2 regions of the Halobacillus sp. GSS1 genome follow, and region 2 is predicted to be linked to the other one. Evidence: a T-box and tRNA genes for the amino acid it is inferred to sense, from the RefSeq annotation. Region 2 holds a T-box; the other holds one or more tRNA genes.
The links. The T-box of region 2 lies ahead of J0K78_RS06185 (valine--tRNA ligase). A T-box ahead of a tRNA ligase gene usually reads a tRNA of that ligase, here a tRNA-Val.
Positions count from the first base shown of each region.

Region 1 (10,052 bases), on a different contig from region 2:
TCAATGCCGCGCTGTACTTCACCTGTCGCATCTTTCATCGTCTTTCCATTTTCCTGTGTGAGGGCTTTCGCAAGCTCCTCACGATTTTCCACCAACAACTGATGGTACTTGAACATTACTCTGGCACGCTTTGGTACCGGCACCTTTTTCCACGTCTTGAATGCCTCTCTGGCTGACTGAACCGCTTTATCTACATCCTCTTTTGATGAAATGGGAACTTGGGCAATGATCTCTCCTGTCGCAGGATTGGGTACGTCCTCCACTTGCCCGCTTTCCGCCGAAACCCACTCGCCACCAATGAAGTTCTTGATCGTTACCTGATTCTTTTTTGAGAAAGTTGTCTCCATTTTTTCACCTCTACTCGTAGATTCTGTTCCTTTACACCCTTCAAATATATTATAAATTCAGAAAATTCCTACATCAATGGACGAAGTGTCAAATCAAAAACCTCCCATTTTGACACAATGACCTTTTGGTAAGGGGATATTTACGATTTGGGTAAAACTGGATGACCTGGGCATCCTAATATTGGGTGACCAGGTCATCCAGTATTTTACATACAGGAGGATTCTGATGAGCAATCAAAAGAAGGAAATTCAGCCGAAGCAGCATCAGGAACGGCAGCCAGGTTTTGAATATGAAATGAAGCCGCTTCCGGAATATGTGGATCCAAACTATATAGGAAGTGGAAAATTAAAAGGGAAAGTGGCGGTTATTACTGGAGGAGATAGTGGAATTGGAAGGGCAGTAAGCCTTTATTTCGCTAAGGAAGGCGCAGATGTTGCTGTGTTATACCTCAACGAACAGGAAGATGCTGATAAAACCAAACAGCTGATTGAATCGGAAGGTCGCACATGTCACCTATATAATGGAGATATCGGAAGTGCAGCGTTCTGTGAGGAAACCGTCCAGCGTATCAAAGCAGACTTCGGAAAAATTGATGTGCTCGTAAACAATGCAGCGATGCAATTCCCGCAAAAAGACCTCATGGCTATTACGAATCAGCAGCTTGAGAAGACCTTTCGGGTGAATTTCTTTTCTTATGTATATATGGCTAAAGCGATTATCCCTCACCTGCAAAAGGGAAGCACCATCATTAACACCTCTTCCGTTACTGCTTATGAGGGGAATGAGCAATTGATTGACTATTCTTCAACCAAAGGAGCCATTACCACATTCACACGTTCTCTCGCCAAGTCCTTAGTAAGTAAAGGCATCCGTGTGAACGGCGTCGCACCTGGACCCATTTGGACACCATTGATCCCTGCAAGTTTTGATAAACAAAAAGTCGCGGAATTCGGTTCAACGAATCCCATGGGGCGTCCGGGACAGCCGTATGAGCTCGCTCCTGCATATGTCTATTTAGCAAGCAATGATTCCAGCTACGTGACAGGTCAAATGATTCACGTGAATGGTGGAATACCTGTAAACGGGTAACGCATGAGGAAAAACAAAAATAAGCGGTCCCTGCATCTTAAGAAGATGGAGGGCCGCTTGTTTCTTCTATTCTATTATTTACCGAACGTAAATGGTTATTCCCATTGTACTTCTATTTTTTCTCCTTCTGCCAACGTATTACCTTCCTGATCCAAAACATCACTGGTCTCTATCATCACAGTCTCTAATTCTTCCCAATCATGTTCGAGGACGAATCCCATTTGCCCTACTCGTGTTTCGCCTGGTTCGTACTCTCCTTTTAGCTTTTCCAAATAAAAATCGTCATTGAACCCCAGCTTCTCACCCGTATTCGTCTTCAAAACTTCCACAGGAGCCACATTCACTTTCTGATCTCCCGTATTTTTTATAGCGACGGTAAACTTTATATAATTAAAATTGGTTTCATTGTGAGTAAAGGCATGGAAATAATCCACCAAGTCAGGCGATGGAGAATAATTGAGCACTTTCACATCCTTTACCACCATTTGGACCGGTCCCAATTCTACATACTTCTCCATCTCTTTAATAGCTTTAAGGGCTATCTGCCCATCCATATCCTCTGCTTGGTCCCCTACTTCCTTTAAATCCTGATCATCGGGCGCTTGGGGATTGTTTTTATACTTCGTTTGTTCCGGGATTTCAAATAAAGGAGGTTGATTTTTCGATTCATTTTCTTCTCCAGCCACCTGGTTTGAACAACCAGTGAGGATAATGGAAATAGCTAAACTCAATAGTAGCAGTATATGTTTCAACGGGTTTCTCTCCTTTTTCTAAAAAAGCCTCCCTATGGAAGGGAAGCTTTTTCTTTTATTTATGTGCCTGCTTTTTCATCTTTCCATTCTCCATCAAGTTCATGACCTTTTGTCCAACCTCATGGTTATCATGCAGTCCTGCGAATTGCTGAGACTGAGGCCCATAACCGTAAACAATTACATCTTCCCCTGTGTGGCCGCCAGTTGTCCAACCGGTACCGGAGCGAATATCGAAAATGTGCTCAATGGCATTATCAATCTCCGTGACTGATCCATTTTCTACTGCATCTTTGACGGATTGAACTTCATCGTCTGTTAATTCAAGGTCGATATACTGCTCTAATGTTTCCTCAACCCCTGCACCTTCTGCAATCTCAGAAGCCATAAAGTCCGGTGTACGTTTCGCAGCTTTTAAAGGTTCCGGATTCCACTGATATTCTCCATCACGACCCATGGTCATTCCGCCTGTTGAGTGGTCAGCTGTCGTAACAACCAATGTATTCTTATTATTCTTTGCAAACTCAATGGCCTCTTCATAGGCAGCTTCAAAATCCTGCATATCACTCATAGCCGCTACTACATCATTATCATGACCCGCCCAGTCAATCTGACTGCCTTCAACCATGAGGAAGAACCCATCTTTATCTTTGCTGAGCCTGTCCAAGGCGGTAGAAGTCATTTCCTCCAGAGAAGGAGCATCTGAAGAACGGTCAATCATTTTGTCCATACCTTTAGGCGCAAACAAACCGACGATTTGTTCATTGGAATCTTCCATTAGTTCCTCACGAGATTCCACATAGCTGTATCCATCTTTCTGAAAGTCAGTAGTCAGGTCGCGGTCTTCCCTTTTGAAATAAGAAGTACCTCCCCCAAGCAAGACATCAATTTTATGTTCACCATTCACTTTTTCATCAAAATAATCATCAGCGATATCATTATAATTGTGTCGGGATTCATCATGAGCACCGAATGATGCAGGTGTAGCATGATTGACTTGAGATGTCGCTACAAGGCCTGTTGCTTTGCCTTTTTCCTTCGCCAACTCTAGAGCAGTTTTCACTTCATTCTTCTCCATGTCCACCGCGATTGCATTGTTGTAAGTTTTAATTCCGGCTGCCATTGAAGTTGCAGCAGCAGCGGAATCTGTAATACTCTCTTCCGGATCCCAGGAATAGGTCTCCTGCATACCAATTAAATGTTCATCAAATGCTGTGTTTTCCGTATAAGGAGTAGCAGGATCATCCTTGAAGTAACGGTAAGCGGATGTGTAGTTAGGTCCCATTCCATCCCCAATTAGAAAAATAATATTCTCTACCTTTCCTTTATCTTCTTTAGATTTAGCAAGGATCTCTCCGTTAAATGTAAAAGCAGAACCTCCTAGAATCAAAGATGTAGTTAGAGCCACAGGCAATAGTTTTTTCATATACTTTTTACTAAACAACTTCATTCCTCCTCGTTTTATGTCGATGCAGTATGCATATTACTTGGAGAATATGAAACAATGGTTAAAAAACTGTAAATCTAGCGTAAATTAACAAATTAAGACAATTGGATTAGGTACATTGGTTGGAATTTAATTTTCACCGAATGATAGGTTAAGCGTGGTATAATAGGTCAAAATCTATTAGAAGAGGGTGTGTAATCATGAGGAAAAGCTTTTGTCACTGCTTTAGTAACAAGGAGGAAATCGACCAAGGAGTCACAGATCATATTACATATCTCGCTTTTTGTGTCGTATCTGGTGAGCATGGAGCTGTAGAGTTCAGTTTCCGTACCAGTTATATCGATAGTGATTCGGCAGCACCCTTCATGAAATTTTACGACGTAAGTGAGGAACTTGATGAGGATAACAAGACGTCAAGAAGATTACGGATTCACAGCAAATACCCACTTGCCCAAGGTGATGCGGAGCCAACAGAAAAATCTTTTCTGCGGTCTTCTGAACGTTTCTACTCCTATAAGATAGGACTTGATTTAAAGAAGCTTCAATCATATAAAGACAATCCAGACAAGTACTTAAGGACCATACATTCAAAAAAACTGTACGATGAAATGAAGGCTGTATATAAGAACATCTTTAAAGATCCACCTGATGCATTAAAAGGGGATCACTGGGTGGTACTCGTAGATTAGCCCTGCTTTACATATGTTGTTTCAAAAGAAAAACGGGAGTACATAATGGACGTTCACACAAAAACAAAAAATGACATAGGCTATTGAGGATCTAAAGTAATGACAGGGGGAAAATGAATGTACGTCAATTTTAATCATGGCCCTTATGGTTATGGCTATCCCTATGGGGCACATCCCTATCAGCCTTATTCTCGGTATGCTTATCCTCAAGCCTACAGAAACCCAGGATACTACTATGGCTATAGTGAAAGACAACCGGTGCGCGGCCAGGCCAGCTGGACAGAAGGCGGAGAAGTAACCAAATGTGGCATTCCATGGTCGAATAACAGATACATGACAGCGGCTGTCGGTCAAAATTCACCTTACCAATGCGGGCAGACAATCAAAGTGAAAAATGTTGCCAACCAAAGGGTCGTGTTAGTCACGGTCGTCGACCAGGTCCCTAACTATCCGGAAAATAAAATCAACCTTCACAGAAAAGCCTTTGAAGCTTTAGGTGCAAGTGTGGAGCTTGGTGTTATCAATGTAGAAATCACACCGAACCCTCAATTAGAAGAAGAAAAATGGGGCAAATATCTTCTAGAGATTGCTCAATCGGCCTACCCGAATTACAATGCTACCGATTACAGTAAAGTGAGCCAAACCCAGCAGAACGGTAACGTGAAGGAAGTTTACAAGTTTGTTATGGAATCCCCTCAGGAAACAATGAGTATCGAAGGGACAGTCATCTATAACCCATCCACAGACCGAATCATATCGATCAACTTCAAGGAAGTATAAAAGGTTTAAAGTATTTTAGAGACAGTACAGATCTGTCTCTTTTCTTTTGAGAAAAAGTAGATGATCCTATCCTAAAAAAAAGAAATGACGCAGCCTCTCCCTGGATGAGAAACTACGCCATTCCGGCACTTAGTATGGATGATTCCGATTGGGCTCGAACCAACGACCTCCACCCTGTCAAGGTGGCGCTCTCCCAGCTGAGCTACGGAATCGTATGTAGAAATTTGTCGGCTGTTTTGCTGACAAATAATAATATACTACGGAACAAATAAAGTGTCAATAAAATCTTAAGAGTTTTTTAAGTTTACGTAAATGCATCTTTTTATCCCGGCCAAATTCGGTCATACTAAGAAACATACACTATACGAGGAAGTAGGTTTTTCAATGAACAAAAGTAAGGTTTGGATAAATATCAGAGACAGCTTTTGGTTTCTCCCTACAATATACAGTATCCTTTCAATCATTGCTGTAGCGATAACCGCCCTGATTGATCAATGGATTATTTCAGAATATAAGAACAACATCCCTTCTCTCTTTTTGACGAAGTCATCGGTTGCCCAAACGTTATATGGCTCGATGGTAACTTCTATCTTAACGATGACCACGATTAGTTTTTCGACCATCATGGTGGTACTGACAACGTACACTACTCAGTTTTCACCACGAACCTTACAAGACTTCATGAAGAGTCGTGTGACTCAACATGTGTTAGGTGTCTTTTCTTTTGGCTTTATTTTTTCTCTCATCAACCTGTTTCTATTGGGAAAAGAACCAGGCCTAGGTTTGGTCAGTCCCCTCTTTACGGTTATCGTATCTATTATTTGTTTAGCGTTTTTTATATTGTTCATTCACCATTCTTCTCGGTTCCTAAAAGTGAATAACTTAATTGGCTCAATAAGAAAAAGCACCTCCGCACTTATTGTAAAAACATTTGAAGAAAAAAATTATAATACAGCCACCGAATGGGATGACAACGAACTAAAAGCGCTGGACCAATCAAAAGCCCAAGTGATTCCAGCTGAGAAATCGGGTTATATTCAGAATGTTCAGTACGGCGCCCTTATTAAGTGGGCAAAAAACCACTCTCTCATTCTCGAAACAAGCTTTTTAATGGGAGACTATATCCAAAAAGGTATGCCCCTTTTTTATTATTGGAAAGATTCAGATCGAGATCTTGAAAACCCTGGGTCATGCGCAGCCTATGTTTTGATCGGGAATGAGCGGATCGATACACAGGATGTCGAGTTCTCTATTCAAAAGCTTGTTGAGATTGCAGTCAGAGCCATCTCTCCAAGCCTGAACGATCCTCATACAGCGACCAACTGCATAAACCGGATTGGTTCTCTTCTTATAGAGCTCGCCTCTGTTTATGAGCCGATCCGCTACTACATTGATGGTGATGAGGAACTTCGCTTAATAGCACAACCGAAATCCTTTGAAGAATATTTGTATAAGAGTTTCTACCAAATCAAAATATATGGCTATCATGACATATCTGTTATGAATAGTGTCGTCGAATCTTTGTACAAAATCGCCGCCATGCACGACCAAGCCATTCAAGAGGATGTTTGGATATTCGGAAAAACGATTATCAATGCTGTAAAAGTTGAGGAATTGGATAAACTCGATTTCAAGAGATTTAATAATGAAGTAGAAAAATTAGCAGAAGCCTGTAATAAAAACTTCCGCTTACAAAAGTCATAGTATAGCAAGTCTAGGGACGTCCCGGGCCTGATAGTAACTCATAGGCCAATTCGTTTCCAAATTAAACTCATCATTTTAAAGGTTACAAAAAAAAAAGAGAGCATTCAATATGAATGCTCTCTTTTTTAATAGTGATTCCGATTGGGCTCGAACCAACGACCTCCACCCTGTCAAGGTGGCGCTCTCCCAGCTGAGCTACGGAATCGTATGTAAGGAGTTTAACTTGCTGACAAGAAATAATATACTATGAAATACGAACCATGTCAACAAGCTCGTGCTAAATAGCAGCTCCATTCCTTCACTAAAGCTCCGGCTTGTGGAAGACTCCGATTCGAAACGATGTTGGGCGGATGGGGATGGAGAGAATGACTCGCTTTCCGCGGGAGCGCATACCGGGCATCCTCAAAGGAATCCATGTCTCGTTGAAATAATGAATGACATTTCCTGGCCTTCGATAAGAATACATAAGAACATTTTACCTGAAAATCCAACTATCATCTTTTCAACTTTTTCGACAATTATATGATAAAATGAATAATGGAACGTTTATACGAAAAATTTTATGGGAATGCCTAAAGGAACTTTCCATGCTGTAAGGAGGTGGTCGGAAAATGGGTAGAGACGGATCCATGACAGAATATACCATTGATAGTCAATACTTACAGGAGACAATGACACTAAGGGTGTACACCCCGAAGAATTTCTCTCCATTATACAAATACCATTTCTGTATCATGCAGGATGGAAACGATTATTACTCGATGGGACGCGCGGCCACATTGAGTGACAAGCTCCATAAAGAACAAGAAATTGAGAACACTATTTTCATCGGTATCCATTATAATGACAAATATGACCGCCAGGACAAATACCATCCAGACGGAAAGAAACAAGGCGAATACGTAAATTTTCTCATTCGCGAAGTTGTGCCTTTCTTAGATGAAGAATTGCCTGGTTACTGCATGGGCAGAGGACGGACGCTTGTCGGTGACTCTTTAGCAGGAACGCTCGCGTTGATGACAGCAGTGAAGTTCCCGAACATATTCGGCAATGTCATCATGCAGAGTCCTTATGTCGATGAACATGTAAAAGAGGTCGTGCAATCCACCAAAGACTTTTCTTCCTTGACCATTTATCATACCATTGGGTTGGATGAAACAGATGTTGAAACGACTGAAGGAGCAAGAAAGAATTTTCTTGCTCCGAACCGTGAACTGCGCGATTTTTTAAATCGCCAGCCACTCGCCTACACGTATCATGAATTAGACGGTGACCATACTTGGGGCACATGGCAGAAGGATTTTGAACGTGCTTTATTGAAGATGTTTGGTAAGGAATAGCGATATAGAAGGAAACAGGAGGGTTAGTCCAATGAGATACGGAATAGCAGTTTTTCCATCAAAAAAAGTACAGGATGTGGCGAATTCATACCGCAAGCGGTACGATCCCCACTATGCGTTGATTCCCCCACATATCACGATGAAAGAAGCTTTTGAAGCAGAAGAAGAAGAAATTGAAAATAGAATCATTCCTGAATTGAGTGAAATTGCTAAAAACACGCAGCCTTTTTCGTATGGCGTGTACAAGGTGAGCTCTTTCTCTCCCGTTACAAATACGATTTACTTAAAAATTGAACCGTCCGATGAGATCTTTGAACTGAATGACAAATTGCACGCTGGTGAACTTCCCGAGGAAAAAGATTTCGCGTTTGTCCCACATATTACAATTGCCCAAAAACTTTCGGATGAAGAGTTTTCTGATGTATATGGCAGCCTGCGCATGCTGAAGTTCGACTTGAATGATAAAGTTGATCGCTTCCAGTTGCTTTATCAGCTCGAAAACGGGGCATGGAGTGTGTATGAAACCTTCCGCCTCGGCAAAGGGTGATGCTCCTTGGATATCATTAAAGTGAAGAATAAACAGCAGAAAGACGACGCTTTCTATGTGAGACGCGTCGTCTTTGTAGAGGAACAACAGGTTCCCTTGGAAATAGAAATCGATGAGTTTGATGATTCCGCCATCCATTTTGTAGGGTATGAGGGAAAACAGCCGGTTGCCGCTTCACGACTACGTTTTGTTCATGGATTTGGAAAACTTGAACGAATTTGTGTCCTAAAGGATTACCGGGGCCAATCGTTAGGTAAACAAATCATTGATTCTATGGAAGAAGTCATCCGTGATTATGCTTATGATAAAGCCAAATTGAACGCTCAAACCCAAGCAGAATCTTTCTATGAATCTCTTGGATATGTGACCATTTCAGACCAATTCATGGATGCCGGAATCCCTCACGTAACGATGGTGAAAAAATTATAAAATGATAATAATAAAAGAAACTCCGGGATTCCGGAGTTTTTTCGTTTATCCTCAGACCCTTTTGTCTAAAATGATGCGTATAGGCTACAGATAAGGGTCGTGAGAAGTATGGAATACTTACAAATTACTTTGGAAACACTTTTTGGTTTTTCTGCACTATTTATTATGACGAAATTGCTTGGAAAAACACAGATCACCCAAATTACTGCATTTGACTTCATTTCTGCTCTTGTCCTGGGAGAACTTGTCGGTAATGCTTTATACGATAAAGATGTCGGAATACTTAATGTTGGATTTGCCATCTTGTTATGGACTATTCTCATCTACACGACAGAAGTGATTACCCAAAAATTTAAAGGAACACGTAAGGTTTTGGAAGGAAGCCCTTCCCTCGTCATATATAAAGGAAAAATCGATCGTGATCAACTGAAGAAGAATAAGCTGGACCTTAATCAACTGCAGCACTTGCTGCGCTCTAAGGATGTTTTTTCTATACAGGAAGTTCAATATGCTGTCCTTGAGACAGACGGTACGATTTCTGTTTTAAAAGCATCCCAGTACCAAAATGTCACTCGCGATGATATGAACTTAGCCCCTCAACCCGTTCCTCTTCCTCGTACGATCATTAGTGATGGGGAAGTCGTATGGGATAATCTCAAAGAAGCAGGTTTGGATGAGAAGTGGCTAAAAGAACAACTGAGAGCACAGAACTTCAACGATCCTGCTGAAATCATGTACGCAGAACACAAAGAAGGCGAGCCGGACTTATTCGTTATTGGTCTGTGATAGAAAAACTCCACGTATTGTTCATGATGCGGTCCTCTACAAGGCCCGCTTTTTTTAATCCAATCAAATAGGCAGTGACCGCCGTTCTGAATAACAGCCATTGGGATAAACCCTGGGCTTCGACATTGTATTGGTTACACATAG
Region 1 is NZ_JAFLHE010000002.1:21,729-31,780, reverse strand. It holds gene J0K78_RS06615 (CoA-acylating methylmalonate-semialdehyde dehydrogenase) at 1-347, opposite strand, end outside; gene J0K78_RS06610 (SDR family oxidoreductase) at 574-1,437, shown strand; gene J0K78_RS06605 (hypothetical protein) at 1,533-2,189, opposite strand; gene J0K78_RS06600 (alkaline phosphatase) at 2,245-3,636, opposite strand; gene J0K78_RS06595 (hypothetical protein) at 3,834-4,322, shown strand; gene J0K78_RS06590 (DUF3889 domain-containing protein) at 4,440-5,102, shown strand; tRNA gene J0K78_RS06585 (tRNA-Val) at 5,242-5,314, opposite strand; gene J0K78_RS06580 (DUF2254 domain-containing protein) at 5,487-6,806, shown strand; tRNA gene J0K78_RS06575 (tRNA-Val) at 6,939-7,011, opposite strand; gene J0K78_RS06570 (alpha/beta hydrolase) at 7,418-8,146, shown strand; gene J0K78_RS06565 (2'-5' RNA ligase family protein) at 8,178-8,693, shown strand; gene J0K78_RS06560 (GNAT family N-acetyltransferase) at 8,700-9,122, shown strand; gene J0K78_RS06555 (YetF domain-containing protein) at 9,231-9,908, shown strand; gene J0K78_RS06550 (MBL fold metallo-hydrolase) at 9,895-10,052, opposite strand, start outside.
Region 1: it has a tRNA-Val gene. The T-box ahead of J0K78_RS06185 (valine--tRNA ligase) is inferred to sense a tRNA for this amino acid. The anticodon was not compared.

Region 2 (10,052 bases):
CACTCGGGTCGTTACTTGTATTAGTCGTCTATGTCGTTTATTTGACGCTGAGAGTCATAAAAGGTTATCAGGGACGGACGATCGCCATATTCAATGCAGCAGCTTTTCTGTTTCTATTGATCAACTTCTTTTTATTTGGTTCATTATCTAACTTTCATTTTTAGTTTCGAGGAGGAAATGTTTTGAGAAAAATTGTCATCGGATCACGCAAGAGTAATTTAGCGATTACACAAACAGAATGGGTGATCGAACAGTTGAAACAGATCGATCCATCCTATGATTTTGAAATCAAACGTATTTCAACGAAAGGGGACCAAATCCTTGACGTGACCCTTTCTAAAGTAGGCGGCAAGGGTCTCTTCATCAAAGAGATTGAACAGGCGATGTATGATGGTGAAATTGATATGGCTGTTCATAGTATGAAGGACATGCCTGCGGTTGTTGCAGAGGGCTTGATGGTGGCGGCTGTTCCGATTCGTGAAGATCACCGGGATGCTTTTGTATCGAATGGCAATGTGGCTCTTAAAGACCTTCCGGCTGGAGCAATCGTTGGAACAAGCAGTTTGAGACGTGGGTCCCAAATCAAGGCTGTACGCCCGGATGTTGAAATTAAATGGATCCGCGGAAATATAGACACACGTCTTCGAAAGTGTAAGGAAGAGGATTACGATGCCATTGTTCTCGCAGCTGCAGGCCTGAAACGTATGGGCTGGGATGATGATGTTGTAACCGAATATTTAGAGCCTGATGTCTGTGTGCCGGCTGTTGGGCAGGGGGCGCTTGCCATTCAATGCCGCGAAAACGATTCAGAACTACGCGATTTCCTAAAAAAATTGAATCATGAGTACACCGAAACAACGGTTTCTGCTGAACGCAAATTCCTCCATGATTTGAATGGAGGCTGTCAAGTTCCGATTGGTGGTTATGCCTACCGTAAGGGAGAGGAAATTGTCTTGACAGCGCTTGTCGGAACGCCTGATGGAAAGACCATCTTGCATGAAACGGTTTCTGGTACAGATCCAATTGAAGTAGGGAAAGAAGCAGCGGATCGTTTGAAAGCTCAAGGAGCTCAGGAGATCGTGGATCGTGCTAAAGAGGAGTATGACCAATAATGCAGCCATTGCAGGGGAAGCGAATTCTCGTGACGAGAGGACAGTCCCAGGCACGCTCATTTATTGACAGAATAGAAGCAGAAGGCGGGGGTGTGTATCATACTCCCCTTCTCTCCTTCCAATTGAATGATTCTGAATCTCATCAAGAGGTTTTGAAACGACTTCACGACTATTCCTGGGTGTTTATCACAAGCGCGAATGGCGTGAAGTTTTTTTTCGAGCTTCTTAAAAAGTACAAGGTGAAGGTTCCGCCGACCCTTAAATTTTCTATCATTGGATCGAAAACTGAGAAACGTTTAAAAGGTTTTGGAATAAAGGCTGACTTCATCCCTTCCAAATACCATGCGTCTTCGATGGGAAAAGAATTCCTTGCCCGCTATCCTCAACCTGGTCCTATTTTGTACATAAGAGGAAATCGTTCAAGAGACGCTCTTCCCCGCATGTTTGATGACAAGGGTGTATTTTTCCATTCCATGACTGTATATGATACGCTACTAGTGGAAGAAAAAAAGGCTCAACTCCTTGCGTGGATTCAGGAACGAAAGATTGATGCATTAACCTTTACAAGTCCGTCGACCGTACGTGCCTTTGTCTCTATGGTCGAGAAAAAGGGGCTTGAGATTCCCTGTTTTTGTATCGGTCCGACGACAGCCAAGGAAGCAGAAAAATGTGGGTTTACGAACGTTCACGTCCCGGAACAGTTCACCATCACCCATATGTTAAAACAGATGACTTACTATTTTTCTAACGAAGGGAAAAGATAAATATGAAAGATTTGCAGTTTAAACGCCACCGTCGCTTGCGCCGAACGGATTCCATGAGAGCGCTTGTAAGAGAGACTCATCTTCGTACAGAAGATTTAATCTATCCGATTTTTGTTGTAGAAGGAGAAGACATCAAAAATCCAGTGGCTTCGATGCCGGGCGTCCACCAAGTCTCCCTTGATCATTTGAATGAGGAAATGGATGAGCTTGTACGTCTGGACATTAAGTCTGTGATTGTCTTTGGTGTTCCTGCAGAAAAAGATGACGTAGGAAGTCAAGCCTATCACGAGGAGGGGATTGTGCAGCGTGCGATCCGTCAAATTAAAGAAAACTTCCCTTCTTTAACCGTAGTGGCCGATACTTGTCTATGTCAATATACCGATCATGGTCATTGTGGAATTGTCCGTGATGGGGATATTGCCAACGATGAGTCTTTGACTTACATTACAAAAACTGCGGTGACGCAAGCGAAGGCAGGTGCCGATGTCATTGCCCCATCCAACATGATGGATGGTTTTGTTGCAGCTATTCGTGAGGGGCTTGATGAAGAAGGATTCAGCCACATTCCGGTGATGTCATACGCGGTTAAGTATGCTTCATCTTTTTACGGCCCATTCCGTGATGCAGCTCACAGTTCTCCTCAATTTGGTGACCGCCGTGCGTACCAGATGGATCCAGCGAACCGTCTGGAAGCATTAAGAGAGGCTGAGTCAGATGTAGAAGAAGGTGCAGACTTCTTGATTGTTAAACCTGCACTTGCTTATCTTGACATTATGCGAGAAGTGAAAGATCGTTTTAACTTGCCACTGGTCGCTTACAATGTCAGTGGTGAATATTCGATGATCAAAGCGGCGGCACAAAATGGCTGGGTCAATGAAGAAGAAATCGTTCTTGAAAAACTGACCTCTATGAAACGGGCAGGCGCGGATCTAATTATTACTTATTTCGCTAAAGACGCTGCTCGTTGGTTAAATCAATAAAGCGGACAGAAAGGGTGTCGGAGAATGAAAACATTTGATCGTTCAAAACAAGCCTATACGAAAGCAGTAGAATTAATGCCAGGTGGAGTGAACTCTCCAGTACGTGCATTTAAATCTGTCCAAATGGACCCGATTTTTATGGAAAAGGGTGCAGGTTCAAAACTGTATGATCTGGATGGCAATGAATATATCGATTATGTCTTAAGTTTTGGCCCCTTAATTTTAGGTCATGCCGATGAAAGGGTGACAGAAGCTTTAACCAAAGCCACGGCCAATGGAACAAGCTTCGGTGCCCCTACAGAAATGGAAAACGAATTGGCTTCCCTTGTGAGAGAACGGGTGCCTTCTATTGAGATGCTGCGTATGGTGAATTCAGGAACAGAAGCCACGATGAGCGCCCTTCGAGTGGCTCGTGGATACACAGACCGCGACAAGATTTTGAAATTTGAAGGGAATTACCACGGCCATGGAGACTCCTTGCTGATCAAAGCAGGCTCGGGTGTAGCGACTCTTGGACTGCCAGACTCTCCTGGAGTTCCGGAATCTATTGCACAAAATACGATTACCGTTCCTTATAATGACTTAGAAAGTGTCCGTTATGTCTTTGAAGAATTTGGAGACGATTTAGCTGCTGTCATTATTGAGCCTGTCTCAGGAAACATGGGAGTCGTTCCGCCAAACGAAGGATTCCTGCAAGAGTTAAGAACATTGACGGAAGAGAATGGAACGGTTTTGATCTTTGATGAAGTTATGACTGGTTTCCGAGTGGGGTACCACAGTGCTCAGGGTCACTTTGGTGTGACTCCTGACATGACATGCCTTGGAAAAGTAATTGGAGGCGGTCTTCCTGTAGGAGCCTATGGCGGAAAGCGTGAAATCATGGAACGGGTCGCTCCAGTCGGTGACATCTACCAGGCGGGTACGCTTTCGGGGAACCCGCTGGCAATGACGGCCGGTTATGAGACGATTTCTGCTATGACGGAAGAAGCGTATGCTTCCATTAATAAAAAAGTAGACCGTTTAATTGAGGGTTACGAGCAAGCCGCTGAAAAACACAACATTCCACTGACTGTGAACCGCGCCGGTTCAATGGTCGGTTTCTTCTTTACAAACGAACCTGTTACGAACTTTGAGACAGCCAACCAATCGGATTTGGAAATGTTCACGCGTTATTTCCAGGGAATGATTGAAGAAGGCGTGTATCTGCCACCTTCCCAATTTGAAGGATTGTTTTTATCCGTCAAACATACGGATGACGATATCGAGAAAACAATTCAAGCAGCGGAGAAAGTCTTTTCAGAAATTAAATCGAAGTGATAAAAGCGCATGGGGTCTCCTCATGCGCTTTCGTTATGTATATTACTCTAACTCCCGCATAAGGTGATAATAGAGAAAAGTGTTTATTACCTTAGGGAGGGGACCGTACTTTGCAAAACAAACAAAATGTATTCTCATTTTACTTAGATGAATCCATATGGTTCAAGGAAGGACAGGGCGTACGCGAGTTAATTGGCATATCACTAGAACCTGAAATCACTATTGAAGAACTTGGAGATGAGGTCCGGTTGAAAGGAACGGTCGATCTTGAGGGCGAATACATTCCGACTGGAAGCGGGGATGCCCAGGATGAAAGTCCTCTTGCCGCTTCTGTACGAACCATGGACTCAGTCGAACCATCTGAAGAAGGGGTTCATACGTTCCATCATTCTTTCCCAGTGGAAATCACTGTACCTTTGGAAAGAGTATCGAATTTAGAAGACGTGTTGATCGACATCGAAAGTTTTGATTATGAACTTCCGGCCAATCGTCAACTTCGTCTTCATGCTCATGTGAATATTAACGGCCTGGAAGAAAAACAGCAGGAAGCATCGAATGAACCGAAGTTCGATGAATCAGCAACGGTCGGCCCTGTCAATTTCCAAGACCAAAGTCCAAATGAATCGACGGTTCTTCCGGAACGTGAAGCACCTATTTTCCGAATTGATGAGAAAGAGGATGAAAGTGAGCATGAGGACGACGGCCGCTGGTTTTATAAAAAATCACAAAGCTTCCCGGAATTTTTCGGTCATGCTCAGGAAAATAGTCAGTTAAAACCGGAAGAGCCTTCTTATGATAGTGCGAGTTGGGGAGAAGTCAGTATCGAAGAGTCCAGTAGTGAAGAATCCAGCAGTGAAGAGTCCGATCAAGAGAGTGCTCAGGCACCTGGAGGTATGGACGGGATAAAACAAATCTTCAAACACCTCTTTCCGAACAGAGAGGACACCTATACACAAATGAAAATGTATATCGCCCAGGAAGAAGAAACATTATCCTCGATTGCGGAAAAGTATGACGTATCTGTGAAACAATTAGAACGAGTCAACGATTATAAAGATGATGTTTCTCCTGGGCAGATTGTGTATATTCCGAACTAAATCCATTTATATTTGAAAGCGAGATACAAACCGAGGACCAGGCCGAGGAGGAAGATATCGAAAGTAGTCGGGAAGATAATGGTTCTAAGCGCCTGGAAAATAACGATGGGAAGCAAAGATTTTTCAATGACAAACAACCATGTCCTGCACCAAGGAGGCAGACGGTAACGATACAAACGACTCATTAGGGGCACCTCTTTTCATTGGAGGATATAGGCTCCTGGGCAATCGGCTCAGGGGTTTTCGCCTTTTTCTTTGACGTAGTTGACTAAATGCCTCTTTTTTATATACAATATGTAATATAGTCTTTATACGTGAAATGCTTAGATAGGGAAGAGTACATGAACAATTCCTTCAGAGAGGAAAACAGTCGGTGAGAGTTTTCCAGGAACCCTGTTGATGGAAGGTCGCCCTTGATGCAGCTTCTTTGAACTTAGAGTAGGAGAAGCCGGTTAGAAGCCGTTATTTTTATTTGAGTGTACAGGAAAAATTTCCTGTAAATTAAAGGTGGTACCACGGAAATGAAACCCTTTCGTCCTTTTTTAGGATGAAAGGGTTTTTTTATATTTACAAAGAGAATAAAAGGAGGAAGATCCAATGAATCAACAAGATCTTTCAATGCCCACTAAGTACGATCCGGCAGCTGTTGAAAAGGACCGCTATCAGTACTGGGTGGATGGTAAATTTTTTGAAGCTACAGGAGATAAAAACAAGGAACCTTATACAATCGTCATTCCACCACCGAACGTAACAGGTAAGCTGCACCTCGGCCATGCGTGGGACACGACACTACAGGATATCCTGACACGTGTGAAGCGGATGCAGGGATATGATGTACTCTGGCTCCCGGGCATGGACCATGCGGGGATTGCTACACAGGCAAAAGTAGATGCAAAACTTCGTGAGGAAGGTATTTCGCGTCATGATCTAGGCCGTGAAAAATTCCTCGAAAAATCATGGGAATGGAAGCATGAGTATGCGAAATTCATCCGTGCCCAATGGGAAAAGCTTGGACTTGGACTTGATTATTCCCGTGAACGTTTTACTCTTGATGACGGTCTGTCTGAAGCTGTTAAAGAAGTGTTTGTCACTCTTTATGAAAAAGGCCTGATTTATCGTGGAGAATACATTATCAACTGGGATCCTGCCACGCAGACAGCTTTGTCAGATATCGAAGTGGAATATAAAGATGTGCAAGGTGCGTTTTACCACATGCGCTACCCTTTGAAAGATGAGGAAGGAACGATTGAGATTGCGACTACGCGTCCGGAGACGATGCTTGGAGATACAGCCATTGCCGTCCATCCGGAAGATGATCGCTACAAGCATCTGATTGGTAAGAAGGCGATTCTACCGATTGTTGGCCGTGAAATTGAAATCGTTGCTGACGATTATGTTGATATGGAATTTGGTTCAGGGGCTGTTAAAATCACTCCAGCTCACGACCCTAACGACTTTGAAATTGGAAACCGTCACAAACTGGAACGAATTCTTGTTATGAATGAAGACGGGACGATGAATGAAAATGCAGGCAAGTATAAGGGTATGGATCGCTTTGAGTGTCGTAAGCAAATCGTGAAGGACCTTCAGGAGAATGGTGTCCTTTTTGAAATTGAAGAACACATGCACTCAGTTGGACATTCTGAGCGAAGCGGAGCGGTTGTGGAACCTTATCTTTCTACACAATGGTTCGTTGATATGAAACCACTTGCTGATGCGTCAATTGACTTGCAAAAGGGAGACGATCAAGTACAGTTTGTTCCTGATCGATTTGAAAAGCCGTATCTTCACTGGATGGAGAACACAAGAGATTGGTGTATTTCCAGACAACTTTGGTGGGGGCATCGTATTCCAGCCTGGTACCATAAAGAAACGGGAGAAATTCATGTCGGCAAAGAAGAGCCGAAAGATCCGGAAAACTGGAAGCAGGATGAAGATGTCCTGGATACTTGGTTCTCGTCCGCCCTTTGGCCTTTCTCGACAATGGGATGGCCTGACGAAAATAGTGAGGATTATAAACGCTACTTCCCGACGAACGTACTCGTTACAGGGTATGACATAATCGGATTCTGGGTAAGCCGCATGATTTTCCAATCTCTAGAGTTCACTAATGAGCGTCCTTTCAATGATGTCCTTATTCATGGTCTAGTTCGTGATGCTGAAGGTCGTAAGATGAGTAAATCGCTAGGTAATGGTGTCGACCCTATGGATGTCATCGATAAATACGGAGCTGATTCTCTTCGTTACTTCTTATCTACTGGTTCATCTCCTGGTCAGGACTTGCGTTTCCATTGGGAAAAAGTAGAGTCAACGTGGAACTTTGCTAATAAGATCTGGAACGCTTCCCGCTTTGCGTTGATGAACATGGGCGACCTGAAATATGAAGACATTGATATCACAGGTGAAAAATCAGTAGCGGATCAATGGATTCTCACTCGTCTTAACCAGACGATTGAGCAAGTGACGACAAACATTGATAAATATGAATTCGGTGAAGCCGGCCGTCATCTTTACAACTTCATTTGGGATGATTTCTGCGATTGGTATATCGAAATGGCGAAACTACCATTATATGGAGAAGATGAAGCGCGTATCCATACGACCCGCTCTATCCTCGCTTATACACTAGATCAGACCATGCGCATGCTTCATCCATTCATGCCATTCATCACAGAAGAAATTTGGCAGCATCTTCCTCATGAAGGAGAGTCTATTACACAGGCTTCATGGCCGGTGGTAAGAGAAGATTTCCATAATGAAGAAGCGGTGGAAGAAATGAATCGTCTTGTATCCATTATCCGTTCTGTTCGTAATATCCGTTCAGAAGTCGATACACCAATGTCCAAGGAAATCCAGTTGATGATTCAGGCGAAAGACGATTCCATCGTCAAAGAGCTTGAGAAGAACCGGGATTATTTAGAAAGGTTCTGTAATCCAAGTGAACTGACGATTGCCACAGACTTGCAGGCCCCTGAAAAAGCGATGTCAGCCGTTATTACTGGAGCTGAATTATACCTTCCTTTAGCAGGCTTGATCAACATCGAAGATGAAATCAAACGTCTTGAGAACGAGTGGAAGAAATGGGATCAGGAAGTCACACGTGTTCAAAAGAAACTTTCCAACGAAGGCTTCGTAAGCAAAGCCCCGGAACATGTCGTTGAAGAAGAACGTAAAAAAGAAACAGATTACCTAGATAAACGTGCTAAAGTAGAAGCGCGAATCAAAGAGTTAAAAGCATAAAGAAAGCGGGAGGGTATTCTACGGAGTACTCTCCTTTTTTGAAAAGAGGGAATGGAAATGGAGTATGAAGAAGCAATTGATTGGATTCACTCTAGAGAGAAATTCAAAGTGAAGCCTGGGTTGAAACGAATGGAGTGGATGATGGAGAGGCTTGGTCATCCAGAGAAAAAATTCAGGTCTGTCCATATCGCAGGAACGAACGGGAAAGGCTCTACGCTTTCTTTTCTACGTTATATCCTCCAACAGCAGGGAATGTCTGTAGGAACCTTTACTTCTCCTTACATTGAGAAGTTCAACGAACGAATCAGTGTTGATGGTCAATCCATTCAAGATGAAGCTTTAGCTGAATTCGTGCTTAGAGTTAAACCTCTTTCTGAAGAACTAGGGCAGACGCATTTAGGAGAACCAACGGAATTTGAAATCATAACAGCGGTAGCCATGCTTTATTTTTCCGAGACCTCACTTGATCTTGTGTTGATTGAAACAGGCCTGGGAGGACGATTTGACTCTACCAACATCCTAACACCTGTTCTATCCCTCATCACAAATATAGGACATGACCATATGAATGTTCTGGGTTCTACAATAAGAGAAATTGCGGAAGAAAAAGCGGGCATCATCAAACCTGAAATTCCTGTAGTTACTGGTGTGAAGCAGCAGGAAGCTATAGAAGTAATCACTCAAAAAGCACGGTCCTGTCATTCGAAGGTGTTCAGACTTGGCCGTGACTTTAATATCACTCATCAATCCAGTAGTGATGATGGAGAAAGTTTTGTTTTTGCAAATGAAACGTTCCATCCTGAAACGTTTGTCAGTCAAATGAAAGGACCTCACCAGGTAGAAAATGCATCGTTGGCCATTCAGGCTGCTGAAGTATTAAGAGCTCTTGGAATCCAAATAGATCGAAATCTTTATAGAAAAGGGATTACGTCTACACGGTGGCCCGCCAGGTTTGAGAAAGTGATGGACGCTCCTTTGACCATTATCGATGGCGCCCACAATGAAGAGGGGACGAGCGCTCTTGTAGAAACAGTGAAACGCCATTACGCGGATAAAAGGGTTGTGCTCGTTTATTCTGCATTAGAAGACAAGCCTGTTAAAAAAATGTTGAACCAACTGGAAAGTGTAGTCGACAAAGCTTATATGACAACTTTTGAATTTCCGAGGGCTCTGAAAGGTCATGAGCTGGCTGAATACTCGGATATTGCCGAAACCGTCGCTATTGAAGATTATAAACAAGCCATACAAATAGCCTCTGAACAAGTTGGAGAAGACGGCATCCTGCTCATTACAGGATCTTTGTATTTCATTTCTCGAATAAGGGAATATTTTGAAATTAAAGAAAATTCAAGGTAATATGATGATATTCTGAATATTCTTATGGTAAAATGGTCTTATTCTTGTGAGGGTCTTTAGGGTGGGGGAGGTAGGATGACAAAGCAAAAGAAATATGCAATTTGGTTCGTGTGGGCATCCACTTGGCCTGCTGGTTTGGTTTACTTGTACTTGTGGTTATCCCCTGTATTTGAAGGAAGCAGGATT
Region 2 is NZ_JAFLHE010000001.1:1,165,316-1,175,367, reverse strand. It holds gene J0K78_RS06220 (cytochrome c biogenesis protein) at 1-164, shown strand, start outside; gene hemC (hydroxymethylbilane synthase) at 183-1,112, shown strand; gene J0K78_RS06210 (uroporphyrinogen-III synthase) at 1,112-1,876, shown strand; gene hemB (porphobilinogen synthase) at 1,879-2,856, shown strand; gene hemL (glutamate-1-semialdehyde 2,1-aminomutase) at 2,881-4,173, shown strand; gene spoVID (stage VI sporulation protein D) at 4,284-5,270, shown strand; gene J0K78_RS06190 (hypothetical protein) at 5,267-5,455, opposite strand; T-box leader at 5,586-5,813, shown strand; gene J0K78_RS06185 (valine--tRNA ligase) at 5,868-8,510, shown strand; gene J0K78_RS06180 (bifunctional folylpolyglutamate synthase/dihydrofolate synthase) at 8,562-9,866, shown strand; gene J0K78_RS06175 (sensor domain-containing diguanylate cyclase) at 9,942-10,052, shown strand, end outside.